DNA from 3 places in the Rhizobium sp. SYY.PMSO genome. Region 1 is predicted to be linked to each of the others. Evidence: predicted binding sites of a transcription regulator. Region 1 holds the regulator's gene; each other region holds the start of a gene.
The links. Region 1 encodes PhoB, which activates phosphate uptake and scavenging genes when phosphate is short. Its sites were predicted from a motif close to TGTCATNNANCTGTCAT; they were not measured.
Positions count from the first base shown of each region.

Region 1 (10,203 bases):
CACTGGTCTGCGTCTGGCTGATCGTCAGCCCGGAAATCATCGACCGCCTTGTCGTGAAGTCCTTTCCCGAGGAGGTGAAGTCCCTGCCGCCGGCCGAGCTTAATTTGAGCTATGGGATGGTGCGCAGCATTGCCCGCGGCATGCGCCTGCTCGGCAGCGGCGAGCTTGCCGAAGTGGCCGGCGGCACGGCCGACCTGCAATTGCTGCTGGCGCAAAAGGGCGTGCCGCTCGCCGTCCGCCCGACGGGCTACATGATCGATGCTGCCGACAGATATAACGACATGCGCGAAGTGAGCCGCATCGTGATGTCGGTGGCGGCGCTCGTCATATCGTTGTTGTGCGCAGCCTATGGCCTGCGTGTCATCGCTCCGCGGTTCCGCGCCCGCAACCGTGTCGAGCAGGTCATTCTCGGCGCTCTCATCGTCGCTTCGTCGATTGCGGTGCTGACGACAGTCGGGATCGTCGTTTCGATGCTTTCGGAAGCGGCGCGCTTCTTCAGCGTGGTCCCCGCCGGCGAGTTCTTTTTCGGCACCGTCTGGGACCCGCGCTTCGCCGCAGCCGGCGCTCAAACCTCCGGAACCTTCGGTCTCATCCCCCTGCTGGCCGGCACGATCTACATCGGCTTCGTCGCCATGCTCTTCGCCGTGCCCATCGGCTTGTTTGCCGCGATCTACATGGCCGAATATGCTTCCGCGCGCGTTCGCGCCATCGCCAAGCCGATGCTGGAGGTTCTCGCCGGTATTCCGACGATCGTCTATGGTTTCTTTGCTCTCGTCACCGTCGGGCCATTCCTCAGAGACCTATCGGCCGATATCGACGGCCTTCTGACCGGAAGCTATACCAGCTTCATCGAGGCGCAGAGCGTGCTGACGGCCGGCTTCGTCATGGGTGTCATGCTCATTCCTTACGTTTCCTCGCTGTCGGACGATATCATCATGGCCGTGCCACGCTCGCTTCGCGACGGCTCGCTCGGTCTCGGCGCCACGCGGTCCGAAACGGTCAAGCGCGTGCTGCTGCCGGCGGCCCTTCCCGGCATTGTCGGTGCGCTGCTCATGACGGCGTCGCGGGCGATCGGCGAAACCATGATCGTCGTGCTGGCCGCCGGCGTCGCCGCGCGCATGCAGTTCGATCCCTTCGAGCCGATGACGACCGTGACCGTCAAGATCGTCAATCAGCTGACCGGCGATCTCGAATTCACCTCGCCCCAGACGCTGGTGGCCTTTGCGCTCGGCATCACGCTGTTCTGCCTGACGCTGTGCCTGAACGTCTATGCCCTCTGCATCGTCCGCCGCTACAGGGAGCAATACGAATGAGCGGCATCGTATCCTCCCCGTCACGCAACATGCCGCGCGGCCTCATGCCGGGCGCGCCGGCGCGGCGCGATATCGGCATCAGGCGCCGTTATGCCGCCGAGCGCCGCTTTCGCGCCTACGGATTTACGGCCGTCATCTTCGGCCTTGTCTTTCTTGCCATCCTCGTCTCCACGGTCGTCCGCAACGGCTATTCCGCCTTCGTACAAACCTCGATCACCCTGCCGATCGAATTCACCGAGACGGTGATCGATCCGTCAGGCAAGCGCGCCGGCGATCCGAAGGTGCTGGTATCGGCCAATTACGCGGCACTGCTGCGCGATGCGCTGGTGAAAGCGCTGGAGATCGATCCCGGCAATCGTGCGCTTATTCGCGAGGCAACGGCCATGGTGTCGGACAGCGCCAGGATCGCGTTGCGCGACAAGGTCGCCGCCAACCCTTCGATCATCGGAACGACGCAGAACGTCACCTTCCTTGCCAGCGCCAACATCGACTCCGCCAACAAGGGGCAGATCGATCTGACCGTCGACGAAAAGGACCGCAAGGTATCCGACCGGCAGCTTGCCTGGATGAAGCGGCTTGGCGAAAGCGGCGCCCTGCACGAGGCGTTCAACAAGGGCCTCTTCCTGTCGGGCAATTCGAGCCGGCCCGAGGCCGCCGGCCTTGGCGTTGCACTGATCGGCTCGCTCTATCTGATGCTGACCGTGCTCGTGCTCGCCCTGCCGGTCGGCGTCGCCGCTTCGATCTACCTGGAGGAATTCGCGCCGAGGAACCGGCTGACGGATCTGATCGAGGTCAACATCAACAATCTCGCCGCCGTGCCGTCGATCGTCTACGGCCTGCTCGGCCTCTCGGTGTTCATCAACATGATGGGCCTGCCGCGCTCGGCATCGCTGGTCGGCGGGCTGGTGCTGAGCCTGATGACGCTGCCGATGATCATCATTGCCACGCGCTCGGCGTTGCGGGCCGTGCCGCCGTCGATCCGCAGCGCCGCGCTCGGCCTCGGTGCGTCGCGCATGCAGGTGGTGTTCCATCACGTCCTGCCGCTCGCCATGCCGGGCATCCTGACGGGCACCATCCTCGGGCTTGCCCATGCGCTCGGGGAGACGGCGCCGCTGCTTCTGATCGGCATGGTTGCCTTCGTCTCCAACTATCCGGCATCGCCCCTCGATCCTTCGACGGCGCTGCCGGTGCAGATCTACATGTGGGCGAGCGAGGCAGAGCGGGCCTTCGTCGAAAGAACCTCCGGGGCCATCATCGTCCTGCTCTTCTTCCTCGTCGCGATGAACATCGGCGCGATCCTGCTGCGCCGCCGTTTCGAACGGCGCTGGTAGGGGAGGGCCGGGAAATGAACATGATGACGGAAGCCGCGAGCGAAAGAGCATTGACCAGAAAGATGAAGACGATCCCTTACAAGATGATCGGCCAGGACGTTTCGGTCTTTTACGGCGACAAGCGCGCTCTCTTCGACGTCAATCTCAGGATCCGCGTCAATACGGTGACGGCGCTGATCGGCCCTTCCGGCTGCGGCAAGTCCACCTTCCTGCGCTGCCTCAACCGCATGAACGATACGATCGAGACCTGCCGCGTCACCGGCAGGATCACGCTCGACGATCAGGACGTCTACGACGACAGCATCGACGTGGTGGAACTGCGCGCCCGCGTCGGCATGGTCTTTCAAAAGCCCAACCCGTTTCCGAAGTCGATCTATGAGAATGTCGCCTACGGTCCGCGCATCCATGGCCTGCACGCATCCAAGGCCGATCTCGATCACATCGTCGAAACCAGCCTGCAGAAGGCGGGCCTCTGGGGCGAGGTGAAGGACAGGCTCCACGATGCCGGCACGAGCCTTTCGGGCGGCCAGCAGCAGCGCCTGTGCATCGCCCGCGCCGTTGCCGTCAGCCCGGAGGTCATCCTGATGGACGAGCCATGCTCGGCCCTCGATCCGATCGCAACCGCAAAGGTCGAAGATCTCATCCACGAGCTGCGGGAAAACTTCACGATCGTCATCGTGACGCATTCCATGCAGCAGGCAGCCCGCGTTTCGCAACGCACCGCAATGTTCCATCTCGGCCATCTGGTTGAGGAGAACGACACCGATAAAATGTTCACCAATCCCGACGATTACCGCACGCAGGATTACATCATGGGCCGTTTTGGTTGATGATGCTGCGCGCGCGGCTCCTTTCACACAGTTCACCTTGAGGATAGAAAAATGGTCTCCACCCACATTCTCTCTGCCTATGACGAAGACCTGAAGTTCCTGACGCGCCGCATTGCGGAAATGGGCGGCCTTGCCGAGCAGATGGTCAGCGACAGCGTACGCGCTTTGGTCAACAGCGACGCGGCCCTTGCCCAGAAGGTCATCTCCGACGATGTCATTCTCGACCATGCCGAACGCGAAATCGGCGATAAGGCGATCGTCACCATCGCGCGCCGTCAGCCGATGGCGGCCGACCTGCGCGAAATCATGGGCTCGATCCGCATCGCCTCCGATCTGGAGCGCGTCGGCGACCTTGGCAAGAACACGGCCAAGCGCGTCATCGCCGTGCAGGGCACCGGCGTTCCGCGCCGTCTCGCCCGCGGTATCGAGCATCTCTCCGAACTGGCACTGAGCCAGCTGAAGGAAGTTCTGGACGTCTATGCGACCCGTTCGCCGGACAAGGCCGTGTCGATCCGCGAACGCGACGAGGAAATCGACGCCATGTATACCTCGCTCTTCCGCGAGATGCTGACCTACATGATGGAAGATCCGCGCAACATCACCACCTGCACGCATCTTCTCTTCTGCGCGAAGAACATCGAGCGCATCGGCGACCATGCCACCAACATTGCCGAGACGATCTATTATATGGCGACCGGCGCCCAGCCCGAAGGCGAGCGGCCGAAGGACGACACGGCCAACACCGTCGGCGCGGTGACGGAATAATCTGGAAGCGAAGAAAGGAGACCACAGGCGCATGGTTCCGAGAGTTGCTGTTGTAGAAGACGAGGAAGCGCTCAGCGTTCTGCTGCGCTACAATCTCGAAGCCGAAGGCTTCGAGGTCGATACGATCCTCAGAGGCGATGAGGCAGAGCTGCGTCTCCAGGAGCGCATCCCCGATCTTCTGATCCTCGACTGGATGCTCCCCGGCGTGTCCGGCATCGAGCTCTGCCGCCGGCTGCGCATGCGGCCGGAGACGGAGCGGCTGCCGATCATCATGCTCACGGCCCGCGGCGAGGAGAGCGAGCGCGTGCGCGGCCTTTCCACCGGCGCGGACGATTACGTCGTCAAGCCGTTCTCGACGCCGGAGCTGATGGCCCGCGTCAAGGCGATGCTGCGGCGCGCCCGCCCGGAGGTCCTCTCCACGGTGCTGCGTTGCGGCGATATCGAGCTGGACCGCGAAACCCATCGCGTCCACCGCAAGAGCCGCGAAGTGCGGCTGGGGCCGACGGAGTTCCGCCTGCTGGAATTCCTGATGTCCTCGCCGGGCCGCGTCTTCTCGCGCTCGCAGCTGCTGGACGGCGTGTGGGGGCACGATATCTATGTCGACGAACGCACGGTCGACGTCCATGTCGGCCGCCTGCGCAAGGCGCTCAATTTTTCCAACATGCAGGATGTCATCCGCACCGTTCGCGGCGCGGGCTATTCCATGGAAGCCTGAGCGGCAAGGCTGCTCGGGCATCGACATCGACATGCGGCGGAAATAGAAAACGGGCCCCGAGGGGCCCGTTTCTCTTTGAATTTGCTTATAGCTTTCAGCCGTTGTTGCGCCGGCGATCATGCACTGGCTGGTAGGCCATGCGCTGGTGATAGGTGCAGTAAGGCGAGGAATCCGGGCTGTCGTTGCCGCAGAAGTGGAAATCGTCCTTCAGCGGATCGCCGACCGGCCACTTGCAGGTGCGCTCCGTCAGCTCCGTCAGGCCGAGGCGGCGGGAGATCGGAACGACGACGTTCGATGCCGGACGATATTGGATTTCGTTGACTGAATCGACCTCGACCTCTTCCTTCAGCATGGTTGCGCCCTGCTGGCGGGTAACCACGGTGCGGGTTGCCACGCGCGAGCCGAAGCTGGCAGGGCGCGGTGCCGTGGCGCTGCGCTTCGGGGTGCGCGCTGCAGTTGCCGTGCCACCGGCCTTTGCCCGGCCCGGGAGGTTCAGGCGATGTACCTTGCCGATGACGGCATTACGGCTCACGCCACCAAGCTGCGCCGCGATCTGGCTGGCGCTCAACCCTTCGGACCATAGCTTTTTCAGCTTCTCGACGCGTTCGTCTGTCCAATTCATGCCCTGTCTCCGCTGTCGCGTTTCCGATGGCAGAATCCCTCACCATTGCCTCGCATGGTAACAAGGCGCGAAACGCTCTAAAATTGTGGTGACTAGTTCCGCCGCATGCAGTCTAGCAATTGGTTTTTAACCTAGTGTGAGGCTGACTCCGTGACAAGAGTCGCGGGAATCTTGAGGAATCGATTTCTAGGTTTTCCCCAACTTGCTGTCCGGGCGTGGCATTTCTGCAATAGGCGCCGTCGAACCCATCTCTTTTGCCCGCAAGCGCTTTCTCGCACCTGCTAAAGCGCCAGTTTTGTTGACATCGCGGTGCAAAACATCAATAGTGCCCGAGCCGCCGCAAGGCGGCATTTTTGATTTTTTCGGACCCGTTTCATCAAACGGAAGCGATTGGTCCTTAAAGTTGTGATCGAGGAGACATGGCCATGGCCGAGACCACGCCGCTTTATGACACCTATATGCGTGCTCCGCTGCGGTTCGAGCGAGGCGAGGGCGTCTGGCTGATTACCGAAAACGGCGAGCGCTATCTCGATTTCGCAGCCGGCGTGGCGGTCAATTCGCTCGGTCATGCGCATCCTCACCTCGTCTCGGAACTGAAGGCGCAGGCCGACAAGGTCTGGCATCTCTCCAACCTCTACGAAGTGCCCGGCCAGGAGAAGCTGTCGAAGCGGCTGACGGAAGCGACCTTCGCCGACAAGGTGTTCTTCACCAACTCCGGCGCCGAGGCGCTGGAATGCGCCATCAAGACGGCGCGGCGCTATCATTTCGCCAAGGGGCATCCGGAAAAGTTCCACATCATCACCTTCGAAGGCGCCTTCCACGGCCGCACTATCGCGACCATCGCCGCCGGCGGTCAGGAAAAATACATCGAGGGCTTCGGTCCGAAGGCGCCGGGCTTCGATCAGGTGCCGTTCGGCGACCTCGATGCCGTGCGCGCAGCCATCACCGATGCGACGGCCGGAATCCTGGTCGAGCCGGTGCAGGGCGAAGGCGGCATTCGCCCGGCGACCAACGAGTTCCTGCGCGGTCTCCGCCAGATCTGCGACGAGCATGGCCTGCTTTTGATCCTCGACGAGGTGCAATGCGGCGTCGGCCGCACCGGCAAGCTCTTTGCCCATGAGTGGGCCGGCATCAAGCCTGACATCATGGCCGTCGCCAAGGGTATCGGCGGCGGTTTTCCGCTCGGCGCGTGCCTTGCGACGGCGGAAGCCGCCTCGGGCATGAAGGCCGGCACGCACGGGTCGACCTATGGCGGCAATCCGCTCGCCATGGCGGTCGGCAACGCGGTGCTCGATATCGTTCTGGCCGACGGCTTCCTGGAACATGTGCGCGATATCGCGCTGGTCTTCCGCCAGGGCCTCGCCTCGCTCAAGGATCGTTTCCCCGACATCGTCGAGGATGTTCGCGGCGAGGGCTTGATGCTCGGCGTCAAGGCGGCCATTCCGCAGGCGGAGCTGCTGCAGGCGATCCGCGCCGAGCATCTGCTTGGCGTGCCGGCCGGCGACAACGTCATCCGTCTGCTGCCGCCGCTGGTCGTCACGGCGGAGGAAGCACGCGAAGGCATTGCCCGCCTCGAGCGCGCCGCCGAGCGCGTACGCGCCGCCCGCACCAAGAAATCGGCTTAAGTTTACCGCCCGCAATTTGGGGCGGTTGCTGCGCCGCGCGCCGAGACGACGCGCAAAGGACGCAGTAACATTTAGGAATCGCATAAGCTTTCCTAAAAACGGTGCCGATTTAAGGGCTTATGCGTGCCCCATGCGGGCGTTGTTGTTTTTTCTGGAGTACAGGTAAGGACATGGCTTCTCCGAAACACTTTCTCGACCTCTCGGCCGTCGCGACCGCGGATCTGCGCAACATCATCGATGATGCGATCGTGCGAAAGAAGGCGCTGAAGGCCGGCACGGCCGACAAGCCGCTGGCCGGCAAGATGCTGGCGATGATCTTCGAGAAACCCTCCACCCGTACCCGCGTTTCCTTCGATGTCGGCATGCGCCAGCTCGGCGGCGAGACGCTGTTCCTTTCCGGAACCGAGATGCAGCTCGGCCGCGCCGAGACGATCGGCGACACGGCAAAAGTGCTGTCGCGCTATGTCGATGCGATCATGATCCGCACGACGGATCACTCCCGCCTGCTGGAACTGGCGGAGCATGCCACCGTTCCGGTCATCAATGCCCTGACCGACGACACGCATCCCTGCCAGATCATGGCCGATATCATGACCTTCGAAGAGCATCGCGGCCCGATCAAGGGCAAGACGATCGCCTGGACCGGCGACGGCAACAACGTGCTGCATTCGCTGGTGGAAGGCGCCGCCCGCTTCGGCTATCGCATGAATATGGCCGTACCCCTTGGTTCCGAGCCCAAGGATCACTATCTGAACTGGGCCCGCAACGAGGGCGCCGAAATCATGCTCACGCATGATGCAGACCGTGCGGTCGCCGGCGTCGATTGCGTGGTAACCGATACCTGGGTTTCCATGAATCAGGAGCACCGGGCACGCGGTCACAACGTCTTCCAGCCCTATCAGGTCAACAAGGCTTTGATGGCACAGGCCGGCAAAGACGCGTTGTTCATGCATTGCCTGCCCGCCCATCGCGGGGAGGAGGTGACGGACGAGGTGATCGACGGTCCGCAATCCGTTGTCTTCGATGAGGCGGAAAACCGCCTTCATGCGCAAAAGTCGATTCTTGCTTGGTGCCTGGGCGCGATCTGAGGATATGATGCCGCGTCGCAAGGGCGCGGGCGCAGTAGGAGTAAAGCAATGGCAGAAAATGCCGCCTCGCTGGGTCAGTTCGATTTTGCCGGTGACGATCACGTCGTCCCCTTCCAGGTGGAAGGTCTCGATGTGCGTGGCCGCGCCGTGCAGCTCGGTCCGCTGCTGGATGCCATTCTTGCCCGGCATGATTATCCGGCGCCGGTCGCGCGCCTTCTGGCGGAGGCGATCGTCCTGACCGTGCTTCTCGGCACATCGCTGAAGTTCGAAGGCAAGTTCACCGTACAGACGAAGGGCGACGGTCCGGTCGATCTTCTGGTCGCCGACTTCTCGACACCGGAAAATGTCCGCGCCTATGCCCGCTTCGATGAAGAGGCGCTGGCAAAGGCCATGGCCGAAGGCAGGACCGAGCCGGAGCAGCTGCTGGGCAAGGGCGTGCTGGCCTTCACCATCGATCAGGGCCGTTTCACGCAACCCTACCAGGGCATCGTTGCGCTCGACGGCGCTTCGCTCGAGGAAATCGCCGGCACCTATTTCCGCCAGTCGGAACAGATCCCGACGCGCGTGCGTCTGGGCGCCGCAGAGCTTTTCGATCGCGATGCGGATGGCAAGCCGCGTCACCGCTGGCGGGCAGGCGGCCTGATAGCGCAGTTCCTGCCGGAGGCCCCCGAGCGCATGCGTCAGCCGGATCTGCACGGCGGCGACGGCGATACCGGCGTGCGCGCCCATGTCGAGGACGACGCCTGGGCGGAAGCGCGCAGCCTTGTGGAAACCATCGATGCCGATGAGCTGACGGACCCGCAGGTCGGCACCGAGCGCCTTCTCTATCGCCTCTTCCACGAGCGCGGCGTGCGCGTCTACGAGCCGAAGGCCGTCTACGATCGCTGTTCGTGCTCGCGGGACAAGCTGAAGGGCGTCCTGAAGGGCTTTACGGCCGAGGAGATCGAGGCGAGCCAGGACAATGGCGAGATTACCGTGACCTGCGAGTTCTGCTCGACGACCTATCGCTTCGAAGTGTCCGAGATAGAAGCGGCCTGACGTTGCCGGTTGCGGCGCCGGCTCAGTTCAGCGTGCGCAGCAGGTTGGGCGTGTCCAGCGAAAAGGCGGGGATCTTGACATGGAAGAGTTCCCCGTCGTCCGTTTCCATCTGGTAATGGCCGAACATCATGCCTGACGGCGTGTCCAGCGGGCAGCCCGAGGAATATTCGTAAGTATCGCCGGGCTTCAGATGCGGCTGCTCGCCGACGACGCCGGGGCCCGTGACTTCGTCCACCATGCCGTTCATGTCGGTGATATGCCAGTAGCGCATCACCAGCCTGACGGCTTTCTCGGAGTGGTTGGAGATGACGATGCGATACCCCCAGACATACCGATCGTCGTCCGGATCGGATTGCTCCTCCAGATAAAACGGCTCGACGACAACCTCGATGTCGCGTGTTAGGGCGCGATACATGCCTGATACCTTGCCATTGCACCGAAACGTTGCGTGCTCCTTCAAGCATCAGCGTTGTTTCAATATTTTCAAGTCTGCGGCATATTATCCGCTTTCCACCGCTCCCGCAAAGTGCGGGATATCTAGCGGTATCCTATACCCGATCCGTTCCGTCAAGGAACGGCGTGATGAAATCTCGCCTATGACGAGAGAAACCTCGTCAACTTCAGCTATTACGGCTGATGAAAAAGGTTAGTGGTCTTTCCCCTGAAGTATCTCATTCCTTTTGTCATTTAGTCTTGTTTGCCGTAATGCCAGACGGACAATCCCGTTGCGCACGGATACGCTTCCCGCAACTGCGGGTGCACTTGTATTTTGCGCGTGAATCCGCCGATATCCGTCAAAACATCAGGATCCTATAATACTCGATCCTGTCTTATGTTCCGCGGGCAAGCGGCTGCGCGAGATTTTCCGACGAGCGA
Region 1 is NZ_CP177349.1:116,808-127,010, forward strand. Features, by position in the region: gene pstC (phosphate ABC transporter permease subunit PstC) at 1-1,313, shown strand, start outside; gene pstA (phosphate ABC transporter permease PstA) at 1,310-2,644, shown strand; gene pstB (phosphate ABC transporter ATP-binding protein PstB) at 2,659-3,474, shown strand; gene phoU (phosphate signaling complex protein PhoU) at 3,526-4,239, shown strand; gene phoB (phosphate regulon transcriptional regulator PhoB) at 4,271-4,954, shown strand; gene ACJJVH_RS00615 (GcrA family cell cycle regulator) at 5,049-5,576, opposite strand; gene ACJJVH_RS00620 (aspartate aminotransferase family protein) at 6,002-7,201, shown strand; gene argF (ornithine carbamoyltransferase) at 7,372-8,289, shown strand; gene ACJJVH_RS00630 (Hsp33 family molecular chaperone) at 8,338-9,327, shown strand; gene apaG (Co2+/Mg2+ efflux protein ApaG) at 9,350-9,742, opposite strand.

Region 2 (10,203 bases), on a different replicon from region 1:
ATAATCGGGCTTTTCATGAGCTTTAAGTCAAAACGCGCCCTTCGCGGCGTTCTGGGTCTCCTTGCCAGCGTCAGTTTGCCGCCGGCGGCCAAAGCCAGCGATTTGATGATCTGGTCGCCGGTCAAGCTGGCGCCGCGAACATACAAGACGACGCTTGGCTTTCGGCTGCCGATGGCCTGGGAGATGAGCGCGGGCATGGATCTTGGGCTTGGCGGAGCGGCCAATGGCAGAATCGTGCGCAGCAGCCGGCTGGCAACGTTCTGGGGAAGGGCAATCGATGACCACAAACGCTTTTCAACCGTGTGGCGCCGTGAAGTCGCGTTGAGGGTCGACACCGTCAACGGTACGGGATCGCTTTGCCTCGAACGTTCGCGAAGCTGGGCGGTCTGGAGCAATCTGGACATGAGCACGTCCCGCTCGCTGAATGTGAACTATGCGGGCGCGCGGAATGCGGGAAACTCCGTTACCGCCACGAACGCAGTGACCGTCGCCGTTCCCTGGACGGGAACGTCCGTATCGGCGATCGGCAATCTGAAGGATGTGGGCAGCATGTTTTCCAGCTCCGTATCGCTGCAGCAGCCATTGACGCCGAATCTCAATTTCTCGGCTTCCTTCGTCGACCCGCAGACCCTGGTGCCGACCGGCAACCTGCGTGTCGACTACCGCATCAAATGGTAGTCCTTCGGTGAGCCTGACCGCCTCCGCCGGCAAGGCACGGAACAAATGCCGCTCACTGAAGTTTAAGGCAGGCAAGGAATCAATCTTGCTCTGAGGTCCCTGTGGCCTTGCGAAGCCTGCTGCTGGTTCAGCTCCCTGCCGGCGGCAGGCTTGGCGATGCGCGACAGGATCAATCGGCTGCGGCTGTGGTGGCGGGGTCCGCCGGCAATCTGGCGGCGACGTCTGCCTCGGCAAGCCGTGCCTTCAGTTTCGACACGGCTTCGTGCCGCACATCCGACCAAGAGGTGGTGAGCGTCCAGTATTCGATATTCAACACGGTCTGGTCGGCTGCCAGGTCGTCGAGGTAGACTTTCGGTGCCGGCGTGCTCTTGATACGACGATCTTCCTTCAGGACGTCCAGAATTGTCTTGCGGGCAAGATCGATGTCGACATTCCCGCCCAGGGTGACGGCCAATGCCTGGCGTCGATCCGGCTCGCGGCTGTAGTTGACGATCGGGGTGTTCCAGAGCGTGGAGTTCGGGGCCATGAGGTAGAGGCCGTCCGCCGTCTTCATCTCCGTGGCAAAGAGCCCGATTTCCTTGATGTATCCTTTGACGGTGGCCGTCTCGATATATTCGCCGACGCGGAACGGCCGCAGGATCAGCAGCATGATTCCGGCGGCGATGTTCTGGAGCGTGCCCTGCAGCGCCAGGCCAACCGCCAGACCGGCAGCGCCGAGGGCGGCGATGATGGAAGCGGTCTGAACGCCGAATTGTCCGAGAACGGTGATGAAGACCAGGATGAGCAGGCTGTAGTGCAGGACGTTCTGGAAGAAGCTTGCCAGCGTCTCGTCGATGCCGCGGATACGCGAGATGACGCGATAGGCCGAGCGGCTGATGATGCCGGCAAGCAGCCAGCCGCCGATCAACAGAATGATCGCGCCGAGAATCGAGAAACCGTATTGCACCGCAAGCGCCGAAGCCTGGTCGAGTGCGGTGCGGGTGGCGACGACGATGTTGGTCGTTTGATCTTCCATTTTAAAACTCCATCTTTTTCAGAGAGCCAAATGAGAAGTCGCAATCTTTGTTCCCGATCTTCGGGTGCATGAATCCCAGCCGTTTCAAGTGATTGTACGGGATAGCCTCCATGCGGAGGCTTCAGACGCCGTGCTTTGCCTGATGTGCGCCCGCGGTGCCGGCGATGGCGGCATAGTGAGCCTTTTTCTGTTCGTACATGCCGAGATCGGCGCGTTTGATCATCGCTTCCATCGTTTCGCCGGGCTGGCTCGTCGCGACACCGACGGCGACGCTGAGCGGCGCGCTGGAATAGAACTGGTTGTTGATCTTCAGCAGTTCGTTGATCGTCTCAACCATCGCTCCGGCCGTGATTTCGTCCGTACCCGGCATGAGAATGGCGAATTCGTCGCCGCCGATCCGGGCTGCATGGTTCGGCAGGGAAACGACGCTGTTCAGCACCTCGCCCATCCGGCGCAGCAACGCGTCGCCGGCATCGTGCCCGCTTTCGTCGTTGGCCTCTTTCAGTCCGTTGAGATCGATGATGATGGCCGAGACCGGCCGCAGCGATTTGCGCTCCAACCTATTGATCTCCTCCATGTAGAAGGCGCGATTGTAAAGCCTGGTCAGGACATCGTGCTTGCCGAGATATTCGAGATAGGCCTCCGCCTTTTTGCGGGCGGTGATGTCGGTGAGTGCAACCTGCACCAGCGACCAGTCGCTCTCAAAACCGGGAAAGACGGAAAATTGCAGCAGAACGTGACGTTCCGATCCGTCGAGGGCATAGTTCAGCACCTCGCGCTGATGGAAGAGGCGGCCGTTCCACAATTCCACCAGTTGCCCGCGGAAATGCTTCTCCATGTCGTCCCGGAACACTTCACCGATCCGGTGATGCAAGGTCTGGCGGTCCGGCGCGCAGAACAGATCGAGCGTCGCCTGATTGACATCGAGCACGCTGATTTCGCTCATGCATTGCTGCACGAATTCCGGATGTACGTCGAGAAACACCTGGAAGTCGACGATGCCGCGATTGCGGATTTCATCGAGCAGAATCTTGATGCGGCTGAAATCCTCGACCCACAGGGATACGGGCGAATGTTCGAACATCCCCTCCGCATAGCGGCGTTGCCGCTCTTCCTGGCGCCTTGCCTCCTCGCGCGCCGTCACGTCCTCGGTGGTCAAAAGCAACCTGTCCCAGGATTCCTCATGTCCCGGAAGGATGACCCCGCGAAGCTGGATATCGAGCCTCTTGCCGCCAAGGGAGTAGTTGATGGCGGTGCCCGAAAATTCGGTTTTGCCTTCCCATAGCGCCACAAGCTCGTTCACATGGCTTCGGAGCATTTCGTCCCGGAAGATCTGGGGAAGGCTTCCCACGAGCGTCTCGAAGGAGGGCGCTTCGAACAGTTCCAGCGTCCTGGCGTTGACGGCAAGGACCTGGATCTTCTGCGAGCAGGCCGCGACGCGCTGCACATCGGCCAGCAAGTAGCTGCGCAGATCCGTCACCCCTTCCGACCGCCAGAGATCGAATTGTTCCTTGACGCCGCTGAAATCCTCCAGCCACATGGCGACAGGCGCGAGATCGAACACTGTGCTGCTAAAATCCTGGGCGTTCATTCCAATTCCCTGCGCCGGCAGTGAAAATCAGTATGAGAAGCACAAAGGCCGGCTGTTCGCTGGGTTCTGCTTAGCGAAGATTTGTAAAGCTTGCGTTGATATCCGCCGATTGGTCAAGCCGCGCGGGCAATAGCGGCCTGTTTTCAATTCATTCTTGCGGAAACTGTGCCAAAAATGGTTCGCTGGTGTCACGGCGCACCGATTTCCATGGGCCTGTTCCGTCACGTCTTCAGAAAGCGTTCAAACGCTTCAAGGGTCTTTTCGCTGACATGATGCTCGATGCCTTCAGCGTCGTTCCTCGCCGTGTCGGGGTCGACGCCTAGGCGGCAAAGCACGGCTTCCACGACCTCGTGGCGCCGGCGGGTGGCAACCGCCAGGCGCTGTCCTTCCTCGGTCAGAAACACGCCGCGATAGGGGCGCTGCGTGATCAGATTTTCCTCGGCCAGACGCTTGAGCATCTTGGCGACCGTCGGCTGCGTCACTCCCAGCCTCTGTGCGATGTCCGTCTGACGTGCCTCGCCGGAATGCTCTATGAGGTCGGCGATGAGCTCGACGTAATCTTCCATCAGTTCCGTGCGCCGGTCGTCACGGCTTTTCTGAAAGGCCTCGGCATGCGACTCGACTTCCGTTGAGGCAAGCCGGCTTTCCGGAGTGGGAGGCAATTTCGTCAAGACGGCTCACCTTCGCAAGGCTAAGAAAGTGGTAAAGATATTTAGCCTAGCCTATAAATAAATCGCAAGCGCAATGAAACCCTCATCGCGGTATAGTCACCGCCAATCGGGGATGAGGATTCCGGGTTCATGCCGTGTCGGCTTATCGGCGCCCGACCCTCGGGTCGTGTTACCCCCGGGTCCGGGCAGGGCAAGAATGCTTGCGCCGTTCAATGGAAAATCCGGACGCACCAGTAGGACAGTGCCGAAATGACCGCGGCGGCGGGCAGCGTGATCACCCAGGCGATGACGATATTGCCGGCAACGCCCCACCGCACCGCCGATACCCGCCGGGCAGCGCCGACGCCGATGATGGCGCCGGTAATCGTGTGGGTCGTCGAGACCGGTATGCCGAGCCAGGTTGCCGCAAAAAGCGTCAAAGCGCCGCCCGTCTCCGCGCAGAAACCCTGCATGGGGTTGAGGCGCGTTATTTTCGAGCCCATCGTATGCACGATCCGCCATCCGCCGAGCAGCGTGCCGAGGGCCATGGCCGTCTGACACGAAAGAACCACCCATAAAGGAACGTGGAAGGAACCGCCGCCATATCCTTGGGAATAAAGAAGTATGGCGATGATCCCCATCGTCTTCTGGGCGTCATTGCCTCCATGCCCGAGAGAATAGAGCGAGGCCGAAAAGAACTGCATGATGCGGAAGGTGCGGTCGACGGCAAACGGTGTCTGCCGCACAAAGAGCCATGTGACGCCAAGCACCAGGAACAGGGCGAGCAGAAAGCCGATCAGGGGGGACATGACGATGGCGCCGGCCGTTTTCAAAACGCCGACCCAGACGATCGAACTGACGCCGACCTTGGCGATACCGGCGCCGATCAGGCCGCCGACGAGGGCATGCGAGGAACTGGATGGGATGCCGAATATCCAGGTGACGATGTTCCAGACGATTGCCCCCATCAATGCGGAGAAAATGACGGATGCGTCGACGATCTTCGGGTCGATGATCCCCGTTCCAAGCGTCTCCGCGACATGCAGCCCGAAGAACAGGAAAGCGATGAAGTTGAAGAATGCCGCCCACAAAACCGCGTATTGCGGCCGCAGGACTCGGGTCGAGACGATGGTGGCTATGGAATTCGCGGCGTCATGCAGGCCATTCAGAAAATCGAAGAACAGCGCCGTGGCAATGATTGCCACCAGCAGCGGAAAGGCGAGCGAGGCCTCCATCAGACACTCTCGATCACGATGCCGTTGATCTCATTGGCGACGTCCTCGAAACGGTCGACCACCTTTTCCAGCTCGCCATATATCTCGCTGCCGATGATATAGGCCATGGCGTTGGAGGTGCCATGGCTGCGGAAAAGTTCCTTCAGGCCCTGCTCGTGCAACTCGTCCGCATGCCCTTCAGCCGTGACGATCCCTTCGGTGATATTGGCAAGCCGGGTGGCGTTGGCGCCCATGCGATCCAGCAGCGGCACCGCTTCGGCGACGAGATGCGCCGCCTTGACGATCACCCCGCCCATCTGCTGCATGCGCGGATCGAAGCTCTTCTGCTCGAAGAGGCGAATGGTCTTGACCGTCTTGTGCATCATGTCGATGGCGTCATCCATCGACATGATCAGGTCCTTGATGTCGCCTCGATCGAATGGGGTGATGAAGCTTTTGCGCACGGCAAGCAGCACATCGCGGGTGATGTCGTCGGCCTGATTTTCGAATTCGACGATCTGCCGGCACTTTCCCTCGATGTCGTTACCCGAGAGCAGCTCGTTCAGCGCCTCGGCGGCGCCGACGATCGTGCGCGAGTGCTGCGCGAACAGATCGAAGAAACGATCCTCGCGCGGCATGAGTTTGCGAAACCAGCCTAACATCAACACTCCATGCGTCCATTGTCGCGAAATTGTCATAATTGACAACGCGCGGCTTGGAAAGGCGCGGAATGGCGATGTTTTCAGCCGTCGCCCACGTTTGTTGTGGACACGCTACGTTCGCTTTGTCGAATGCAATTGGCTTCTCTATGCAGCGCGCCGACCGGTCAGGCCGGTATCTGCGCGCGCAGCAGCGGCAGCAATCGGTCGCCCTGCCGCTGGATTTCAGACAGATAAGGCGTGTCGGAAAGCACGAAATGCGTGATCCCCAGATCGCGATATCTGCGCAGCGAGCGGGCGACATCCTCGGCAGAGCCGACCAGCCATGTGGTTCCGGCGCCACCGCCGCCGAACTTGCCCGGCGCCGTGTAGAGATTGTCGTCCAGCACCTCGCCGCGCTCCGCCAGATCGAACAGCCGCCTCTGGCCCACGGCAACCGACTGCCGGTGATCGTTCCAGCCGGTGCCTTTATTCCTTGCCATTTCGGCAACCTTCGCTTCGGCATCCGCCCAGGCCTGCTCGGTCGTGTCGCGAACCAGCGTGGTTATGCGCAGCCCGAATTCCAGCGGCGGAAGATCGCGGTCAAGCTTTCCGCTCAATGCCTTGAGCCGGGTGATGCGATCGGCGATATCGGCGAGAGGCTCGCCCCAGAAGAGCTGCACGTCGGCTTCCGTGGCGGAAACGCGCTCGGCCGCGTCGGAAGCGCCGCCAAAATAGAGCTTGGGGTGCAGGCGTTCGCCGTGATGCCGGATGCGGGGTGCGACCGTGGATTTGCTGACGCGAAAATGCTCGCCTTCGAAGGTTACGTTTTCCTCGGTCCAGAGCTTTCGGACGAGCCGCATGAACTCCTTGGTTCGGCCATAGCGATGCGCCTGATCGCCTTCGCTGTCGCCGTAGGCGGCAAGATTGTCCTTGCCCGATACGATATTGACGCGCACGCGGCCTCCGCTCAGGTGATCGAGCGTCGCGGCGGCGGCGGCGAAATGCGCCGGTCGCCAATAGCCCGGCCGGATCGCGATCAGCGGCTCGAACGTGGTGGTACGCGACGTCAGCGCTGCAGCCACGGTAAACGTATCGGGCCGGCCCCATCCCGTGCCGAGCAGTGCGCCTTTCCAGCCGTGATCCTCCAGCGCTCTGGCATGGCTTGTCAGCGTTTCCAGGCTGTTATGGTTCTCGACGGCGGAATCGCCGCGGTGGCCGGGTTTGACGTCGTTCGGGATGTACCAGAGAAATTCGCAATTGCTGCTCATGCCGGGGCCTGTCTGAATTCGATAGAAGAGTACGTGCCGCCGTCGGCGGCGCGCGTCTAAAGCTTGCCTTTCCAGGGAACGAGGATGGCCTCGAGAATGCGGACGGCTGCCGAAAACGCGAAGGCGCAGACGGCGATGATGCCGATGCCGACGAAGACGACATCGGTGGCAAGGAACTGCGATGCCGACATGATCATGAAGCCGATGCCACGGGTCGAGGCGATGAGTTCGGCCGCCACCAGCGTTCCCCAGCCGATGCCGAAGGCGATGCGGACGCCGGTCAGGATTTCCGGCAGGGCCGAGGGCAGTACGACGGCGAAGAAGAGCTGCAGCCGGCTGGCGCCCAGCGAGCGTGCCGCATTGACGCGCTCCAGCGGCAGCGAACGCACGCCGGCCTGCGCCGACAGGCAGATCGGCGCGAACATCGCCAGCACGAGGAGCGTGATCTTCGAGGTCTCGCCGATGCCGAGCCAGATGATCATCAGCGGCAGATAGGAAAGCGGCGGCAAGGGCCAATAGAACTCGATCGGCGTGTCCAGGACACCTTTTGCCCAGCGGTTGAGGCCCATCAGCAGGCCGACGGGAATGCCCAATGCAATCGCAATGGCCGCGGCGACGACGATGCGGAACAGGCTCGCCGATATATGTTCGGAAAGCGAGGCGCCGGCATAGCCATCGCGATAGACGACGCCGATCTGCGTCAGGACCTCGTCGGGCCGGGGCAGGAAGAGATGCGATACCAGGCCGAGCTTGGCGACCAGCCACCAAAGGCCGAGACAGGCGATCGCGGTGACGATGCTGATAACGACTGTGGGCTTGTCGCCGACGCCGAAATCGGGAAGGCGAACCAGCTTCGGCCGCGCACCCTTCTGGGAAATTGAGAGCGTGTGCGTCTCGATGATGTCGCTCATGCGGCGCTCCTGATGGCGTCGGCGTTATGAAGGATGCCGCGAATTTCTTCGCGCAGGTTGCCGAATTCGGGAGATGTGACGATCGCCCTCGTGTCGCCGCTGGCGGCAAAACGATGCACGAAATCGAGCTCGAAGCGGGCGACGACGCGCCCCGGCCTCGGCGACATGACCAGAACCTCCGTGCCGAGAAACAACGCCTCCTCGATCGAATGGGTGATGAAGAAGATGCGCTTGTCGGTTCTGGCCCAGACAGAGACCAGCAGTTCCTGCATCTGCTCGCGCGTCAGGCTGTCGAGGGCGCCGAAAGGCTCGTCCATCAGCAATATGTCCGGATCGGTGGCGAGCGCGCGGGCAATGCCGACGCGCTGGCGCATGCCGCCCGACAGTTCATAAGGCAGGGCATCGGCAAAGTCGGTCAGCCCGACGAGCCGCAGGAGTTCGGAGGCGCGCTCCCGTCGTTCGCGCCGCCCCAGCCTCGCAAATTGCAGGCCGAGCGCCACGTTGTCGACGACGGATTTCCACGGCAGCAGCGAGTCTTTCTGGAAGACCACGCCTCGGTCGGCCCCGGGCCTGGAAACCGGCCTGCCGTCGAGGGTGATCTTGCCTTCCGAAAGCGGAAGGAAGCCGGCGATCGCGTTGAGCAGGGTGGATTTGCCGCAACCGGATGCACCGAGGGCGACCACGATGCCACGTTCCGGGATGTTGAAGGAAACGCGGTCGAGCGCGTGGACGGTTCTGCCATCGCGCGCCGCAAAGAAAACGCTGGCATGGTCGACTTGGAGCATGGGACCTCGCAAAGGTTCGACACCGGCGCGACGTGCGCGCCGGTGTCCGGGAGGATCAGTTGCTGGCGCTGACGAGCGCGTCGGCGGTAACGAATGCGCCGTAGTTCGGCAGGACTTCGGAGACTTTTCCCTGGCTCTTCAGGAAGGTCGCAGTGTCCTTCAGGATCTTGGCGGCTCCGGACTGGTCGCCGCCGCCGAGCCATGCCGCCGATGCCTGCACGTCGGGCGTCAACAGCGTCAGGTTCTTCAATGCCGCGGCCTGCTGGTCCGCCGTGCCGCCGAGAAGCTTGGCAAGCGTCTTCGCATTGTCGCTATCCGGTCCCCAGGCGGCCTTGTCTGCGGCGAAGGAGGCGTAGTACTTGTTGATCACCGAGGCGTAGGCCTTGAGGAACTGCGGATTGTCGGCCGCGAATTTCGAGGTTGCCACCCAGGCGGAGAATGTCGGAGCGCCCTTGTCGGCGACATCCTTGGACGTCACCAGCACCTTGCCGTTCTTTTTCAGCTCGGTCAGCGCCGGATCCCAGACGAAACCGCCGTCGATATCGCCGCGATTGTAGCTGGCGACGATCTCCGGTTGCGGGACGGCGAAGACCTGTACGTCCTTTTCGCTCAGCCCCAGCGACTTGATGAGGGCCAGAAGCTGATAGTGGTCGGTCGATACGGGCGCAGCGGCAAGCTTCTTGCCCTTCAGATCGGCGAGCGTGTTGATGCCGGAGCCGTTGCGCACGACCAGGGCTTCATCGATGCCCGAGATGGACGACAGGTAGAAGGCTTTCACCTCCAGCCCGCGCGAGGCGGCTGCCGCAAACGGGCTGGAGCCGACATAGCCGATCTGGACATCGCCGGACGCGATGGCGGCGAAAATCTCCGCACCGGAGTTGAACCTGCGAAAATCGATCTCATAGCCCGTTTCCTTGGCGAAATCGCCATTGGCGATCGCGACGGAGGAGGGCAGTGCATCCGTCTGGTAGCCGACGACGACCTTCTTGTCCGCCGCGGCCGCAACGGTTGCCATCGAGATGCTGGCGAGGCCGATGACGGCGGCGGTGATCAGTGTCTTGAACTTCATGTTTGTCCCCTTGGCCGGACTTCTGTTTTCCGGCGGTTCCCTGAGTGCAATGAGGGAAGACTAGCGAAGAAGGGGCGGGGATCGACAGAAATAACAAACTATTTTTATAGACTATAAGGGGAATTGTTTGTTCGAATTGGATGAGACGACAGCGCTGGCATGTTTCCGGGCAGCGGAGCGCACATGATCGGCATCGTCGCTCCGCGTTCGAAAATGGCGGTGTCGACGAGTATCGGCACGAGGCGCTTTCCTGCAGGATGCGCCGGATGCCGTCATTGCCGCAGCGTGTTCGATTTGAACCAATCCTGTTGATTGGAGCGAGATCGGCTAGTCTCGCGCCCGCCATTGTTGCATGAAAGGGTTTTTGGTCGCAGCCTTCGC
Region 2 is NZ_CP177350.1:931,554-941,756, forward strand. Features, by position in the region: gene ACJJVH_RS22695 (hypothetical protein) at 16-678, shown strand; gene ACJJVH_RS22700 (mechanosensitive ion channel domain-containing protein) at 848-1,693, opposite strand; gene ACJJVH_RS22705 (sensor domain-containing diguanylate cyclase) at 1,815-3,284, opposite strand; gene mntR (manganese-binding transcriptional regulator MntR) at 3,506-3,955, opposite strand; gene ACJJVH_RS22715 (inorganic phosphate transporter) at 4,165-5,169, opposite strand; gene ACJJVH_RS22720 (DUF47 family protein) at 5,169-5,810, opposite strand; gene ACJJVH_RS22725 (LLM class flavin-dependent oxidoreductase) at 5,975-7,057, opposite strand; gene ACJJVH_RS22730 (ABC transporter permease subunit) at 7,114-7,968, opposite strand; gene ACJJVH_RS22735 (ABC transporter ATP-binding protein) at 7,965-8,753, opposite strand; gene tauA (taurine ABC transporter substrate-binding protein) at 8,809-9,822, opposite strand.
Region 2: a site for PhoB is predicted at 5,830-5,846, ahead of ACJJVH_RS22720 (DUF47 family protein). Genes of this name have one in related genera too.

Region 3 (10,203 bases), 390 kb from region 1:
GCTTCGGAGCTATGTACGCGATTTTCATCCCGCGTTTTCAGCGTCCGAAGCTGTATCGGCGGCAAATTCCCTGACGAAGGGAGGTTGGATGAACGGTAGTGCAAGCCGCGGAGAGGAGAGGCACGGCGCGCTGATCTTAAAGGCGATCGCCGAGGGCGGCCTGGGTTTTGCGGCTCAGTGGATCCATGATGCGGGGAATGCCGGCGAGGTATTCTATGCGGAGAGCCTGGCACGCGTCAGGGATTCGGGTGGAACCGTGCATACGGCCGGCACATTCGTTTCGCTGCTTGAGCGGCAGGACCGCTGGTTCGATCTCGATCTGCGCATTCTCGACATGGTGCTGTCGGACCTTGCGGCGGATAAGACGCTTGTCCTCGGCTTCAATCTTTCCGCTACCAGCTTGTCGCGCTCCGAACGGTTCGCCGATGTTTTCGGTCGCATTACCCGTCAGCCGGAGCTTGCATCCCGGCTTATCGTCGAGATCACGGAAAGCTATCCGCTCGTTGGTGCCGCTGTCGAGCGCATAAAGATGATCCGCGCGCTCGGCTGCCGCATCGCCATTGACGATTTCGGAGCCGGTTTTGCCACGCCGGCATCGCTGTTGCAGGTGGCTGCCGATATCGTCAAGATCGACGCAGCCTTCATACGGGACAACCGGCGCAGCCGTGACGGAAGCGACAGCCTTTCCCATCTCGTCGGTTTCGCGGCCTGTTTTGCCCCTTATGTGGTCGTCGAAGGCATCGAAACGAGCGCTCAGCTCGAGGCGGCGCGAGAGGCCGATGCAACGCATGTGCAGGGTTTTCTTCTGTCGAAGCCGGTTTCGCTGGCGCAGCTTCGCCGCCGCAAGGGCAAGATCGTGCTGCGGGGGGTGGGATGAGCATTTCAACCATAGTTCCGCCGAACGCGACCATCGCCTTGATTGGCGTTGGTGACGGGGGCCTGCCGCTTGCATGGCATCATTATAGGTTGCCCTGTCCTTGAATCAGGGTCGAGCGCCGGAGACGGCACGATTTGAAACGGTGTGGCGCCCGGCAACGGACGTCACCCACGATGCTCTTCGAGCGAGGCGGCGCCCGAAGAGCCAAATGAGATCCGGGAAAAGATCATGGATTCTTTCAGCAACAGACCACCACCCGTTTCATCGGGAACGCAATCCCTGCTCGAAGGCTGCGCAAGGATCGTCTCGGCCTATGTCAGTTATAATGCGGTTCCGGCCAGCAGCCTCCCCCGGCTGATCAACGATATTCACGGGGCGCTGCAGGCTTTGGACGAATCCGCGCCTGCCGTCGGCCGCGGCAACCTGGTGCCGGCTGTGGATTTGAAGAAATCGGTGACCAGCGACTACATCGTCTGCCTCGAAGACGGCAAGCGCTTCAAGACCCTGAAACGTCATTTGCGCGTGCACTACGGTATGACGCCGGAGGAATACCGGCAGAAATGGGGGCTGGCGCCGAACTATCCCATGGTTGCCCAGAACTACGCCAACCGGCGTTCGGAACTGGCCAAGCTTTCCGGCCTCGGCGCCAACGGCAGCAAGAAGGAAGACGTTCGCTAGGGCAATTCCAGGAAAAGCGGGTCGTGGTTCTCCGTTCGGAACTGCGTGAAGACGAAAGATAGAACGTTTCCGTGATTCGGGGAAAATCGGAAACGCTCTCTGGAGCTATCCTGCTGCAAGGTGCGCGCGGTACGTTTCGCGTCTGTATGCCCGCTCGTAGGAGGGCGGTCCTAAGCCGCATCCGCGCCGGATATCTTTTGCCGTACCCGTCTATCGCTTCGTTCGCCGGCGGCATGCGCCAGAAAAAATGGCGCCCAGTGAGGGGCGCCATCGTTGTCCGGGAACTTCGAAGGCCGATGTCGGCGTCTCGGCGGACGCCTCCGTCAAAAGACCTGGCGTAGAATGAGGAACAGCACGAATGCCAGCGCGATCGAGGCCGGAAGCGTCAGGATCCAGGCCATCAGCATATTGCGCACTGTCGACCATTGCAGGCCGGAACCGTTCGCCGCCATGGTGCCGGCGACACCGGAGGACAGGACGTGCGTGGTCGAGACCGGCAGGCCGAGATGGTCGGCCGCGCCGATCGTCAGCATGGCGACGACTTCGGCGGCCGCACCCTGGCCATAGGTCAGATGCGTCTTGCCGATCTTTTCGCCGACGGTGACGACGATGCGCTTCCAGCCGACCATGGTGCCGAGGCCGAGCGCCAGCGCGACGGCGACCTTAACCCAGAGCGGGATGAACTTGGTCGCGTGATCGACGGCGGCGTGATAGTTGGTCACGGTCTTCAGGTCGTCGGCGCCCATGGGCAGAAGCTTCTGCTTGTCGATCAGCTTCAGCGATTCACCGATGAGGTAGATGTCGTTGCGGACGTTGCCGACGAGGCCGTTCGGCAGCTTCTCGATGCTCGGATAGGCGGCGATCTCGGCGCTGGTGGCGTGAATATAGGCCTGAAGTGCCGGTGTCGTCGCATCCGTCCAGGTCTTGGTCTTCACCGCATCGCTGACGGCTGCCTTCGCATCGGCCGGCGTCGTGATGCCCGGCTTTACATATTTGCCGAGCACGGTCTCGACCTGCGCCGAGGCGGCCTTGTAGGCTTCGAGATAGTTGACGTCGGGTGTGCGGTTCAGCGCGAAGGCCGTCGGCACGAGGCCGATGAGGATGAGCATGATCAGGCCCATGCCCTTCTGACCGTCATTCGAGCCGTGGGCGAAGCTGACGCCGGTGCAGGTGAAGATCAGCAGGCCGCGGATCCATGCGGGCGGCGGCGCATCGCCCTTCGGTGCTTCGTAGAGTTCCTTGTTGCGGATCAGAACCTTGGCGACCAGCAGCAGGACGGCCGCCATGCCGAAACCGATGATCGGCGACAGTAGCAGCGACATGCCGACGCTGGTTGCCTGCGACCAGTCGACGCCGCTGGTGGCGGAACCGGCGGGCGCCAGGAACTGGTTGGCAAGGCCGACGCCGATGATGGAGCCGACCAGAGTGTGCGAGCTCGAGGCCGGCAGGCCCAGATACCAGGTGCCGAGGTTCCATATGATGGCGGCAATCAGGAGGGCGAAGACCATGGCAAGACCCGAGCCGGAGCCGACCTGCAGGATCAGTTCGACCGGCAGCAGCGCCAGGATGCCGAAGGCGACGGCGCCGGACGAGGTCAATACGCCGAGGAAGTTGAAGAAACCGGACCAGATGACGGCGAATTCGGCCGGCAGCGAGCGGGTGTAGATGACGGTGGCAACGGCGTTGGCGGTATCGTGAAAGCCGTTGACGAATTCGAAACCCAGCGCGATCAGCAGCGCCAGTCCAAGGAGGATCCACGGAACGGTGGCGGCTTCGGCGAGATCGTTGCCGAGGGCGTAGCCGACATAAGCCAGGCCGCCGAGGACGAGAATGCCGAAGATCGGCAGAAACCATTTCGTCGAGCCGCCGGCACCGTGAATCGGGTGATTGGTGTTACCACCCTCCGAGCTGTTTGAAACGAGATCGACCATCCCGAGCTCCCTTATTGCAAATGATATTTCCGGTGTAAGCCTCGTTCATGAAACTCTCGTGACGCGCGAGCAGGTTGCGTTTGTCCGTAAATACCGGCGCCAGCAGCCTTTTCGATCGCAGGTACGCGCATGTGCCCATCTTGATTTCGCCGTCAAAACGCCTTTTTCGGTTCAGCGGGCGTTCATATGTTCAAGGTTTAAATCCTCCTTGTAAGGGACTTGGATAGAGGGCCATCAAAATGAGATCGTCCGTGATTGCCATCGCTGCCTTGCTTGGCAGCCTGGCTGTAACATCGGCAGAGGCCATGCCTCTTCCCGCAGTCGGGACAACGGCCTCCGTGCCGGTCGTGAAAGTTGACTATGCCTGCGGTCGTGGCCGGCATCTGACGCGCTGGGGCGATTGCCGCCCGAACCGCTGGGGCCCCCCGCCCCGGGGCGGAGGGTATTATCGCCCGCCACCGCCGCCGCCATGGGGCTGGCATGGCCATCATCGCCATTGGCGCGATGACGGCTGGCACCACCGCCCGCGCTACTGGTAAGCGGTCGTCCGCGCCAGGGCAATTCCGGGAAACTGCGCAGCGGTTTTCCGTCAGGAGCAGCGGTTTTCCGTCAGGAATCGCGTACAGACAAAGAGACAGAACGGTTCTTCGATTCCACGAAAGGGGGAGCCGCTCTATCGGCAAAATCAAAAACACCGCCGCATCGAGCGGCGGTGTTTTCTTATGATTGCGGCGCTGTCCGCAGGGCGCGTGCGGCGAACCACACGCCTGCGATCATGACGAGCACGGCCGCAAGAATGGTCATGAGGCTTTTCGCATGCATGACGATTTCGGCCGGCCTCGGACGGATGAGATCGGCGGTATTGAAGCTCTCGCCGCTGAATTTGCACAGGATGAGCGAGAGGTTGTTGCGCACGAGCGCCGCATCGATTTCGGAGACGAGGTCGTCGAGGGAGGTTTTTTCCCCCTTCATCGTTCGCATCTGGAGCAGCACGGCTTTCGCTGCGGCAAGATAGGCATGCGAACACTCGTTGAACGGACTTTCCTCGTCGCTGATGCTGCCGGGCATCAGGCCCCATAGGCAATAGGTATGCTGGATCTGCGCGAAATTCAGCAGGCGGCGAAAGGTTTCATCGGTATCCGACACGCTTTCGGCAAGCGAGACGATCCGCCCGTAATAAGGCGCTATCACAGCCATTTCGCCATGGGTAAGGGAGGGTATCGGGATGCCGGCCTGGCTGCCGGAAGAGCTGCCGCCATGGGCGGCTACCGCTGTCGGCCAGCCCGACAGCAAAAGACAGAATATTGCAATCAATGCGCCGCTTGCGCTCAGGCGCTTCCCGCGCATGCAGCCATGCGCGGGTGGTGCTTTGCGTGGCATCTCAGGCCCGGCGCAAGGCCGCATTGCGGTAGCGCAGCTGCGGAAGCTCGCGTTCCGCCCAGGCGCCGAAGCCAAGTCCGAGCGTCGTCCACAGAATGACATGCATTGCGAGCGACGTGACACGAAACTGCCAGAGAACGACTGCCGAGAACTGCTCCGGCACTTCGTTGATCGGCGGAAGCAGATACTGGATCAGCGCCACGAAGACGATATAGCCGATGCCGGCGATGATCGCTCCGTTCCAGGAACCGTAGCGCGCCGCCAGCCGGCGACCGAAGCCGACGGCAACGATCATGCCGACGATGGATGCCAGGATCATGATGAAGAACAGCTCGGTTCTGGCGCCGATCGTATCAGGGTTGCCGACGGCCGGCGGATTTGCCGGATATTTGATGTCGGGAACCAGCGAAATCGTTACGAAAGCGGCGATTGCGAGCAGGGCCGCCGTGCCGCGTGCGCCGAGTGGGCTGATGCGGCCGTAGACGAAGGAGAAGACCAGCGCGAACAAGCCGCCGATCGCCGTCGAATAGACCATGATGCCCGTGAACAGGCCGATGCCTGCCTGCGTGGTGCGGCTGACGATTTCCGGCTCGGATGCCTCGCCGGCAGCCTGCGCCGCCTTTTCTTCAAAGCCGATGGCCCAATCGACCAGCGGTTCGCCGAAGGCATGGGCGAAAGCGAAAATGAGAATACCCGCGAGGGCTCCGACGATCATGCCGCGGAGCAAAAGACGTCCAACCATGTGATTGCTCCCTTAGTGGCAGGGGAAGCCGAGCAGATGGCGGCCGTCATGCACGAATTCGTGCACGTACATGCCCGATATCAGCGACGTCGCGCCTTCCTCGGCGCCGACGAAATAGATCGCCAGCAGCATCAGGAGACCTGCGAAAATGGCCCATGGCAGGATTTGGCCGAGTGGAATCGGCTGCGGGATTGCGGTCGGTGCAAGAGCGGTATCAGACATTGTATTCCCTCATTAAGAAAGGCGCGTTCCATTACGGAAGGGTTCTTACGGGAAGGGTCTGACTCTCTGGGGGCGGTATCCGCCCGTCGATTACAGTGGCGCGACCGCGCCGGGATTTCACCGGCTTCCACACCCGCAAGCCTGAGTTTATATCTGTCTGCAAAGATAGTTGTCAATCAAGCGTCATCATGATGCGAAATCGCGACAGCGACGGAGTTATGAAATCGAATGAAAGCGCGCCTGAGCTGGATTTGCCACGGACCGACGCAGGCCAGCCGCAAGGGTCGCTTCCCGGACGACGAGCCGCTGGAAGCCAGGGCATTGCAGCGCGGCGGGCTGCCGACCTTCAGGCTCGGTGCGATCGACCGCATCTGGACGAGCCCGGCCCTGCGCGCGCGGCAGACGGCCACGGCTCTCGGCCTCGACGCCGTTTCGGACGCTGCCTTGCGCGAATGCGATTATGGCGACTGGCGTGGACGATCGCTCGCCGAACTCCACGAAAGCGATATGGAGTCGCTTGCGCGGTGGATGACGGATCTGTCCGTGGCGCCGCATGGCGGGGAACCGCTGGCGGCAGTCGCAGGGCGAGTGGGCGAGTGGATGGGACGCCGCATCGGGGAAGCCGGTCATGCCGTCGCCATCACCCACGCAACCGTCATCCGGGCTGCCGTTCTGCATGTGCTGCAAGCGCCGCCGGCGGCCTTCTGGGCAATCGACATCGAGCCGTTCGGCATCGTCGAAATGACCAGCGACGGCCGTCGCTGGCAGCTTCGCTTCCCGAAGATGGCGGTTTAGCGATCAGCGGCTCGCCTTCGTCCGCTGCCGTTCGGAACGGACGAGATAGACGGCCATGCCGAGCGTCATGACGGCCAGCCCATACCAGGTGATGGCGTAGACGAGATGGCTGTTGTGGAAGGTGATCTGCGTGAGCCCTCCCACCGGCAATCCGCCCGGGTTCTTCGTGTCGTCCGCATCGATGAAATAGGGTGCGGCGTTCCGCAGCCCGCGGACTTCTGCGATGGCGGCCACGTCGCGCGAATACCAACGCTCCTCCGCCGGCACATTCGAGCGCAGCAGCGTGCCTTTGGGTTCGCTGATCCGCAGCAGGCCGGTCACGGTCGCCGTCTCGATCTGACCTTCCGGACGCGTTGACGGATTGCGTTTCCCGGTCGGCACGAAACCGCGGTTCACGATGATGATCGTGCCGTCGGCAAGCTTCAGGGGCGTCAGCACCCAGTAGCCGGGGCCGAGCTCGGTCGAGGCATAGACCTGCGTTTCCTTGTCGTTGAGGAAGGTGCCGCTTGCCTGCACATGCCTGTATTCGGCGTTTTCGGCGTTGATGCCGGCCCATTGCGCCGGCCCGGGAGCGGGAACGGCCGGGGCATGCACGCGCGCATCGACCCGGGCGATCAGATCCAGCTTCCAGTGCAGACGCTCCACCTGCCAGGTGCCGAGCCCGACGAGGAGGGCGGTCAGGAGCAGAAGCAGGGAGACCCAGATGACAAGCGCAAGCGTCGAGCGCGGCTTGCCGCGGGATGTCGTGGTCGGGGAGAAATCTGTCATGGCGCTGGTCTCCGGGGACGCGCTGCCGCGTGATTTCGGGAAGTCTTCAATTCTCTTTGCTGAAGATCACGCGGGGTCTGGAAAAATCGGCTGCGGCTTCAGGCGTTCGCAAATACGCGCCGCGCAGCGTCCGGCGGCAATCGCGCCGGCGGCAAGAGGGCGGGCCTTCGCCGGAAGGCCCGCCGCTCGATCTTATGGCATGTTGCGCATCATCTCGGGCGACATGGGCATCATGTTCGCGTTGAGGTGATGCATGACCCATAGCGAGCCGGAAAGCGCGATGATGACGATCACGATGGTAAAGATCAGCGCCATCATGTTCCAGCCGCCTTCCGAGCGGGTATTCATGTGCAGGAAGTAGATCATGTGCACGACGATCTGGATCGCGCCGAGGATCATGACGATCACCCCGGTGACGGCCGGATCGGGGATCACCTTGGCCATGACCAGCCAGAAGGGAATGGCGGTCAGGATGACGGAGAGGACGAACCCCGTCATGTAGCTCTTGAAGGTGCCGTGTGCAGCCTCGTGGCCGCCATGGTGGTCATGGCCGTGGGCGTCGGCGGAAGGATGCGAATGATTTGCGTTCGAGCTCATCCGAGAACTCCCATGAGATAGACGAGGGAAAACACGCCGATCCAGACGACGTCCAGAAAGTGCCAGAACATCGAAAGGCACATCAGGCGACGCTTGTTTTCCGGGATCAGGCCGTGGCGGCCAACCTGCGCCATCAGCGTGATCAGCCAGACGATACCGGTGGTGACGTGCAGACCGTGCGTGCCGACCAGCGTGAAGAAGGCGGACAGGAAGGCGCTGCGCTGCGGGCCGGCGCCGTCGAGGATCAGGTGATAGAACTCGTAGAGTTCGAAGAAGATGAAGAGGGCACCGAAGATACCGGTGATCGTCAGCCACATCAGCGTGCCCGACTTGTTCTCCTTCTCCATCGCCAGCATGGCGAAGCCATAGGTGATGGAGGAGAAGAGCAGCATCGCCGTGTTGAGGGCGACCAGCGGCAGCTCGAAGAGGTCGGCCGGCGACGGGCCGGCGGCATAGCTGTGGCCGAGTACGGCGAAGGTGGCGAAGAGGACTGCGAAGATCAGGCAGTCGCTCATGATGTAGATCCAGAAGCCCAGCATGGTGCTGCCTTCGGGATGATGCTCTTCCGTCATGTAGAAGGCGGGCGTTTCGCCATCCTTGGGAGCGTGTGCGGTTTGGGTGGTCATCAGTCTTACACCTGTCCTGCGAGCTGCTTCGTACGCTCGTTCTCGGTCTTGACGACCTCGTCGGCGGGGATGTGGTAGTCGCGCTTGTAGTTGAAGGTATGGCCGATCGTTATGACGATCATCGCGACGAAGGTGATGGCGGCGAGCCACCACATGTACCAGATCATGCCGAATGCGAAGCCGATGGAGAGAACGCCGAGGATGATGCCGGTGCCGGTGTTCTTCGGCATGTGGATCGGGATGAAGCCTTCGGTCGGTCGGACGTAGCCGCGGTTCTTCATGTCCCACCACGCGTCATGATCGTAGACGATCGGCGTGAAGGCGAAGTTGTAGGCCGGCGGCGGCGACGAGGTGGACCATTCCAGCGTGCGGCCGCCCCATGGGTCGCCCGTATGATCGCGAAGCTCTTCGCGCTTCATGAAGCTGACGGCGAGCTGGATGAGGAAGCAGGCGATGCCGATGGCGATGAGGCCGGCGCCGAAGGCCGCGATGATGAACCAGATCTGCAGCGACGGATCGTCGAACTGGCTGACACGGCGGGTGACGCCCATCAGGCCGAGGATGTAGAGCGGCATGAAGGCGAACCAGAAGCCGATCTGCCAGAACCAGAAGCTCATCTTGCCCCAGAAAGGATCGAGCTTGAAGCCGAAGGCCTTCGGGAACCAGTAGTTGACGCCCGCGAACATGCCGAAGAGCACGCCGCCGATGATCACGTTATGGAAGTGGGCGATCAGGAACAGCGAGTTGTGCAGCACGAAATCGGCCGGCGGAACCGCGAGCATGACGCCCGTCATGCCGCCGATGGTGAATGTCACCATGAAGCCGACGGTCCACAGCATCGGCGGCTCGTAGCGGATGCGGCCGTGATACATCGTGAACAGCCAGTTGAAGAGCTTCGCACCCGTCGGGATCGAGATGATCATCGTCGTGATGCCGAAGAAGGAGTTGACGCTGGCGCCCGAGCCCATCGTGAAGAAGTGGTGCAGCCAGACGAGGTACGAGAGGATCATGATCACGCAGGTCGCGTAAACCATCGAGGCGTAGCCGAACAGGCGCTTGCCGCAGAAGGTGGCGACGACTTCCGAGAAGACGCCGAAGGCCGGCAGGATCAGGATGTAGACTTCCGGGTGGCCCCAGATCCAGATGAGGTTGACATACATCATCGGATTGCCGCCGAGGTCATTGGTGAAGAAGTTCGTGCCGGCGTAGCGATCGAGGGTGAGCAGGGCGAGCGTGGCGGTTAGGATCGGGAAGCTCGCGACGATCAGGATGTTGGTGCAGAGCGACGTCCAGGTGAAGACCGGCATTTTCATGAAGGTCATGCCCGGCGCGCGCATCTTGACGATGGTGGCGATCAGGTTGATGCCCGAAAGCGTCGTGCCGATACCCGCGACCTGCAGGCCCCATATGTAATAGTCGACGCCGACGTCGGGGCTGTAGGCGATGCCGGAAAGCGGCGGATAGGCCAGCCAGCCGGTCTTGGCGAATTCGCCGATGAAGAGCGAGATCATGATGATGATCGCGCCGGCCGTGGTCATCCAGAACGAGAAGTTGTTGAGGAAGGGGAAGGACACGTCGCGCGCGCCG
Region 3 is NZ_CP177349.1:3,481,417-3,491,619, forward strand. Features, by position in the region: gene ACJJVH_RS16850 (EAL domain-containing protein) at 89-877, shown strand; gene ACJJVH_RS16855 (MucR family transcriptional regulator) at 1,106-1,555, shown strand; gene ACJJVH_RS16860 (inorganic phosphate transporter) at 1,879-3,486, opposite strand; gene ACJJVH_RS16865 (GCG_CRPN prefix-to-repeats domain-containing protein) at 3,726-4,025, shown strand; gene ACJJVH_RS16870 (hypothetical protein) at 4,207-4,833, opposite strand; gene ACJJVH_RS16875 (CbtA family protein) at 4,868-5,608, opposite strand; gene ACJJVH_RS16880 (CbtB domain-containing protein) at 5,621-5,830, opposite strand; cobalamin riboswitch at 5,887-5,959, opposite strand; gene ACJJVH_RS16885 (histidine phosphatase family protein) at 6,059-6,625, shown strand; gene ACJJVH_RS16890 (SURF1 family protein) at 6,629-7,393, opposite strand; gene ACJJVH_RS16895 (hypothetical protein) at 7,392-7,643, shown strand; gene cyoD (cytochrome o ubiquinol oxidase subunit IV) at 7,586-7,990, opposite strand; gene cyoC (cytochrome o ubiquinol oxidase subunit III) at 7,987-8,616, opposite strand; gene cyoB (cytochrome o ubiquinol oxidase subunit I) at 8,622-10,203, opposite strand, start outside.
Region 3: a site for PhoB is predicted at 3,534-3,550, ahead of ACJJVH_RS16860 (inorganic phosphate transporter). Genes of this name have one in related genera too.